2 regions of the Paenibacillus agaridevorans genome follow, and region 2 is predicted to be linked to the other one. Evidence: a T-box and tRNA genes for the amino acid it is inferred to sense, from the RefSeq annotation. Region 2 holds a T-box; the other holds one or more tRNA genes.

Region 1 (3,400 bases), 3.7 Mb from region 2:
TGAAATGGCTCTAGACGAATACTACGTACAAGTCCTGCTCATGTTTCATATTATTTACAAAATACATCATTGCTATCATTCAAATTATAGCCTGTAAATGATTAACATCCTAAACTCGACTTGAATACATTACATAAGCTAGAGCCCTTGCCCAATTAAAGTACCCGCTTCGAAAACTAAAGAAACAGGAGTGAACGCATATGTCGTTTTTTCCTCCCTTCGGTCCGCCGCCCGGCCCTCCTCCATTTGGACCTGGCCCTGGTCCTGGACCAGGACCAGGTCCATCGCCAGGCGGTCCCCATGCCGCACCGTCCTCTCCTCCGCCGTCTTTCGTACCGCAGCAATCTTCTGCAGCTCCGCTTGCCGTAGATCCTGGCGCCATTCGTCGCTGCGTGTTCCGCAATACGTATATCTGGATGCATAACGGCAGTCAATTCTGGTTTTTCCCCGTCTTCGTCGGACCAACCTCGATTGCGGGATTTCGCTGGACGGGATTTTTCTGGATGTACACCGGCTTCGACCTGAGATCTATTCAGTCCTTTACTTGCTTCTAATCGTTATGTAGCAAAAAGAAAGCTTAACTGCCGGATCGGCTCGAGTTAAGCTTTTCTTTTTGCGAGGATTATCGTTTGATAATCTGTTTGTTCTTGCAGATGAGAAAAACCGTCAGAGCAGATCATCCTGACGGTCCTTTTTGTGCTAGCGCCAGAAAGAAACGACGTCACTCCTGTCTGTTCGTTCACCTTGCTCTCGGCTAAGAGGAAAAACACCCTCTAATAACCCCGTCTCCTCCCTTGCTTGCTCTTTAGAGGGAAATCCTACCTCTAATTCTGGCCGAATCGTTATTTTCGGGTTAAATCACCCCGATTAATGGGAGGTTTTCCCTCTAAGCGGAGCCGATATTCCGATTTTTCCGGATTAGAGGGAGCTTTTCCCTCTATTTTCCGATGCGATATACGAACGGCCCCTCGGCGAGCGATCGCGTTTAAAGGTAGAATTTTTTGCAAATAGAATTTCTTCTTCGAGTTCTCGAAAACATATAAATTCTATTGTGGTAAGCAAAAAACCCTTCGTATCAGAAGGGTTTTTTCATGGTATGGTGCGCGTAGAGGGACTTGAACCCCCACGGTCGCCCGCTAGATCCTAAGTCTAGTGCGTCTGCCAATTCCGCCATACGCGCAAGGGTAAAGCTTGGGTAAATAACTGGTGAGCCATGAAGGACTCGAACCTTCGACACCCTGATTAAAAGTCAGGTGCTCTACCAACTGAGCTAATGGCTCTTAATAAAATGGCTGGGGATCAAGGATTCGAACCTTGGAGTGACGGAGTCAAAGTCCGTTGCCTTACCGCTTGGCTAATCCCCAGCGTGGGCGGTATGGTGGAGGATGACGGGATCGAACCGCCGACCCTCTGCTTGTAAGGCAGATGCTCTCCCAGCTGAGCTAATCCTCCGTAAATGGTGACCCGTAGGGGATTCGAACCCCTGTTACCTCCGTGAAAGGGAGGTGTCTTAACCCCTTGACCAACGGGCCATGCGTAAATTGCACTGCTTGTCTGCTTACCAAGAAAGTAATGGAGCTCTCAACCGGGATCGAACCGGTGACCTCATCCTTACCATGGATGCACTCTACCTACTGAGCTATGAGAGCATATGGCTCCCCGAACAGGACTCGAACCTGTGACAACTCGATTAACAGTCGAGTGCTCTACCAACTGAGCTATCAGGGAACATTAAACAAGTGTTGAAATGTGTCCTTGAGCATAAGCGGCTAAGAGACAATTGCTGCTTCAATGTTTGCACATTGAAAACTGGATACGAAAGTGTGCTGAATCTTTAGCTTGCTTACCGGCTGTATGACCGAATAAGCGATTAGGATAAGCCCTCGACCGATTAGTATTCGTCAGCTCCACACATTGCTGTGCTTCCACCCCGAACCTATCAACCTCGTCGTCTTCAAGGGGTCTTACATACTGGGAAATCTCATCTTGAGGGGGGCTTCACGCTTAGATGCTTTCAGCGCTTATCCCGTCCGTACTTGGCTACCCAGCGGTGCTCCTGGCGGAACAACTGGTACACCAGCGGTACGTCCATCCCGGTCCTCTCGTACTAAGGACAGCTCCTCTCAAATTTCCTACGCCCGCGACAGATAGGGACCGAACTGTCTCACGACGTTCTGAACCCAGCTCGCGTACCGCTTTAATGGGCGAACAGCCCAACCCTTGGGACCTACTTCAGCCCCAGGATGCGATGAGCCGACATCGAGGTGCCAAACCTCCCCGTCGATGTGGACTCTTGGGGGAGATAAGCCTGTTATCCCCAGGGTAGCTTTTATCCGTTGAGCGATGGCCCTTCCATTCGGTACCACCGGATCACTAAGCCCGACTTTCGTCCCTGCTCGACTTGTAGGTCTCGCAGTCAAGCTCCCTTATGCCTTTGCACTCTTCGAATGATTTCCAACCATTCTGAGGGAACCTTTGGGCGCCTCCGTTACATTTTAGGAGGCGACCGCCCCAGTCAAACTGCCCGCCTGACACGGTCCCCGTACCGGATTCACGGTACCAGGTTAGAACTCCGATACGATCAGGGTGGTATCCCAACGGCGCCTCCACCGAAGCTGGCGCTCCGGCTTCAAAGGCTCCCACCTATCCTGTACAGATCGTACCAAAGTCCAATATCAAGCTGCAGTAAAGCTCCATGGGGTCTTTCCGTCTTGTCGCGGGTAACCTGCATCTTCACAGGTATTAAAATTTCACCGGATCTCTCGTTGAGACAGCGCCCAATTCGTTACGCCATTCGTGCGGGTCAGAATTTACCTGACAAGGAATTTCGCTACCTTAGGACCGTTATAGTTACGGCCGCCGTTTACTGGGGCTTCGGTTCACAGCTTCGGGTTGCCCCTAACCGCTCCCCTTAACCTTCCAGCACCGGGCAGGCGTCAGCCCGTATACTTCGCCTTACGGCTTCGCACAGACCTGTGTTTTTGCTAAACAGTCGATTGGGCCTTTTCACTGCGGCCCCCTCGGGCTATTCACCCTACCGAGGCACCCCTTCTCCCGAAGTTACGGGGTCATTTTGCCGAGTTCCTTAACGAGAGTTCTTCCGCGCGCCTTAGCATGCTCTGCTCGCCTACCTGTGTCGGTTTGCGGTACGGGCACCATCACCTGGCTAGAGGCTTTTCTTGACAGCCGGAGTACATGACCTTCGCTACTGCAATTTTCGCTCCCCATCACAGCCCAGCCTAACGACTTGCGGATTTGCCTACAAGTCAGCCTCACTGCTTGGACGGGCTATTCCATCAGCCCGCGTCACTGCCCTTCTGTGTCACCCCATTGCTCATAACGGCTTACGGTGGTACAGGAATTTCAACCTGTTGTCCTTCCACTACGCCTTTCGGCCTCG
Region 2 (3,400 bases):
GATGCGAAAAAGGAAGCGGAACGGCGCCATTAGGCGATTGCACGGCTGTAGAGGCGACGCTGCCGGGAACAATCGACTGGTAGATATAGACCTGTTCCTTCGGAATTCCATCGAACTCGGACTCCGGCACGCCGAAGTTGGCGGACAGCACTTCCTTGGGTGTATGGGCAAACCAATCGGAGAGCGATAACGTGTTCAAATCCGAGAATGCGCCATCGTCGAAAACAAGCAGAAACTCGCAGCCTTCCTCCAGTCCCTGGATGGAGTGGGGGATACCCGGAGGGAAATACCACAAGTCGCCGGGGCCGACATCCGCAATGAAATTGCGGCCATTCTGATCGACGGCTGTAATCCGCGCCTTTCCCAGCAGCATGTAGGACCATTCCGCCTGCTGATGCCAATGAAGCTCGCGAACGCCGCCAGGCTTCAAATACATATTGACGCCAGCGAGCGTGGTGGCGATCGGAAGTTCGCGCACCGTAATCTCGCGCGACCATCCGCCATGATTCAATTGCATATGGGTATCGGAGAAGGAGAACCGGAGATTCGGCAGCAGACCATTATCCGTCTTCGGTGGAACAAGCATATCCGGGTTCTGCATATCCCTGAGCACATCCCGCGGACCTCGGTCGACGCCGCCCGCTCCGTCGCTCCGAATGGGCTGGGGGATAGGAACGGGTGCCGACGGTTGGTAATTGTTATCGTTCATGAACCGGGACCTCCTTACGGACATTGCCGTGTCGATTGAAATCATCGTATCATGAATATGTGCGGCTAACGCCAAATATCCATCCTATCGATGAGAGCTATTTACAAACAGGAGCTTCATTTGTTAGAATAATCCCCATATCTTAAATGCGACGACGAGAAGAGTAGGGAAAACGATCTTGTACAGAGAGCTCCGGCAGCTGAGAAGGAGCCAAGTGACATTCGCCGAACCAAGCCTCAGAGCGGCTTACCGGAATCGGACCCGAGGATGGTAAGACGGGAGCTCCCGTTACAGAGCTAGAGTATAATCATGCGGGGAGTTTTGCGCATGCCGTACTTGAAGAGGTTAATATGGCGACATATTGATAAAGCTGGGGTGGCACCGCGAACAACTTCGTCCCCAAGACGACAAGTCTTGGAGGTGAAGTTTTTTTAAATTACAGGAAAGTATAAGTTTACTCCATACTTGACCTATAATTCTCGGCAATGTTGCGCGCTGCACCGTCAAAGGACGGCGACAGCCGTTTCACCTTGGTTCAAATTGCTGCTATGCTCATAAGGAGGAGTCTGCCATGTCAACCGATATTAACAAACCCGAAGAGGGCTACTTGGCCAATCTTATACGCGAAGAGTTGCATAATAACCCGTTTCATCGCCCTATGGCAACACGATTCCCGCCGGAGCCGAACGGTTATCTCCATATCGGAAGTGCGTACGCGATCATGACAAATGCGGAAATCGCGAGATCGTACGGAGGCCGGTTCCATCTGCGATTTGACGACACCAATCCGCTCAAGGAGGATGCCGCTTACGCGGAGGCGATCCTCGAAGACATAAAGTGGCTAGGCTTCGATCCAGGGTCCCATGTCTACTACGGGTCGGATTATTCGGAGATGTTCTTTAAAGCCGCCATGACGCTGATCAAGAAGGAAAAAGCTTACGTCTGCGACTTGTCGCCTGACGAGTTGGCGGCGGGCAGGGGCACGTTGACCGAACCGGGTGCGGATAGTCCGTACCGCAATCGTTCCATCGAAGAAAACGTTGCGTTGTTCCAAGAAATGAAGGAAGGCCGGTATAAGACGGCGTCCAAGGTGCTGCGTGCACGAATCGACATGTCGTCCCCGAATATGAACATGAGAGATCCCGTGCTGTACCGGATCATTCACGCCGATCATTACCGAACCGGGGCGGCTTGGTGCATCTATCCCATGTACGATTTTGCCCATCCCATTCAGGATGCGATCGAAGGGATTACGTATTCGTTATGCTCGCTCGAATTCAAGGATCATCGTCCTTTGTATGAATGGGTACTTGCGGAGCTTGGATACGAGGAACCGCCAAGACAGCGGGAATTCGGGCGAGTGGGGTTGACCGGTGTTGTGACCAGCAAACGTTATCTGCGCCAGCTTGTAGAGGAAAGACATGTAGATAGCTGGGATGATCCGAGACTGCCAACGCTTCGAGGCTTGAGACGAAGGGGGTATACGCCGGCAAGCATTCGTTCCTTTATTGAGGAAATCGGGAGTATCCGATCCTACAGCACGGTCGATATCTCGCTTCTGGACCAATGCCTGCGCCAAGACCTGAAGGAATCGATTATAAGCGTAATGGCCGTGCTTCGGCCGCTGAAAATCGTGATCACAAATTATCCGGAAGATACGGAAGAGATGCTGCGAGTCGAAAATAACGCTTCGAATGTCGAGCTGGGATCAAGAGAGGTCCCTTTCTCCCGAACGATCTATATCGAACAGGATGACTTTATGGAGGACCCGGTGCCGGGTTATCATCGGCTGCAGCCAGGAGGCGAAGTGCGACTTAAGGGCGCATACTTCATTCGCTGTCAGAAGGTCGTAAAAGATCCTGAAAGCGGCGATATTTTGGAGGTCCACTGCACATACGATCCCGAGACGAAGAGCGGAACGGGCTTTGCCGGACGTAAGGTGAAGGGCACCATTCATTGGGTATCGGCGGCGCATGCGGCAGCGGGAGAAGTACGGCTATACGATCGACTGCTCCGTGATGAGAACATACCCAAGGAGGATGCAGTAGATTGGTCGAAGTGGTTGAATCCCAACTCGCTAATCAAATTGTATGCCGCTCAGTTCGAACCGATTGCGGGCAAGGCAGCGCCCGGAGACCGATTGCAGTTTTTCCGGCATGGTTATTTTGTTGCGGACGTTGGACCTTCAACGAACGAGGGGCCGGTGTTTAACCGGATCGTTCCGCTTAAGGATTCGTGGAACAAAAAATAAAGTCCTTTATGATTTAGCAAGGTGAAAGGAGAGCGATCCGTTGACTCTTCAACAGTTAAAATACGTCATTGAAGTCGCGAGCAGAGGGTCCATAAACGAAGCAGCGAAACGACTGTTTATTTCACAGCCGAGCCTGTCGAACGCAATCAAGGAACTGGAATTAGAGATGGGCATCTCGATCTTTGAGCGGACAAACAAAGGAATAACCTTGTCCAAGGAAGGCGTCGAATTTCTGAGCTATGCCCGGCAGGTAGTGGAGCAGGCGGAGCTGCTGGAGAGTCGTTATTTGAACGCTAAGCCTTCGCCGCAACATTTTTCCGTATCCACGCAGCATTATGCTTTTGCCGTCAACGCCTTCGTCAGCCTCGTACGGGAGCATGGCCACGAGGAATACGAGCTTATGCTTCGCGAGACGAAGACCTATGAAATTATCGAAGATG

Evidence for each region. The T-box of region 2 lies ahead of KJW29_RS09225 (glutamine--tRNA ligase/YqeY domain fusion protein). A T-box ahead of a tRNA ligase gene usually reads a tRNA of that ligase, here a tRNA-Gln.
Region 1: it encodes a tRNA-Gln, which carries the amino acid that the T-box ahead of KJW29_RS09225 (glutamine--tRNA ligase/YqeY domain fusion protein) is inferred to sense. The anticodon was not compared.

What each region holds. Positions count from the first base shown of each region.
Region 1 is NZ_CP075889.1:7,613,434-7,616,833, reverse strand. It holds gene KJW29_RS30640 (collagen-like protein) at 201-554, shown strand; tRNA gene KJW29_RS30635 (tRNA-Leu) at 1,098-1,180, opposite strand; tRNA gene KJW29_RS30630 (tRNA-Lys) at 1,205-1,280, opposite strand; tRNA gene KJW29_RS30625 (tRNA-Gln) at 1,290-1,364, opposite strand; tRNA gene KJW29_RS30620 (tRNA-Val) at 1,377-1,452, opposite strand; tRNA gene KJW29_RS30615 (tRNA-Glu) at 1,458-1,532, opposite strand; tRNA gene KJW29_RS30610 (tRNA-Thr) at 1,574-1,649, opposite strand; tRNA gene KJW29_RS30605 (tRNA-Asn) at 1,653-1,728, opposite strand; rRNA gene KJW29_RS30600 (23S ribosomal RNA) at 1,872-3,400, opposite strand, start outside.
Region 2 is NZ_CP075889.1:2,276,366-2,279,765, reverse strand. It holds gene KJW29_RS09230 (oxalate decarboxylase family bicupin) at 1-709, opposite strand, end outside; T-box leader at 852-1,113, shown strand; gene KJW29_RS09225 (glutamine--tRNA ligase/YqeY domain fusion protein) at 1,281-2,960, shown strand; gene KJW29_RS09220 (LysR family transcriptional regulator) at 3,001-3,400, shown strand, end outside.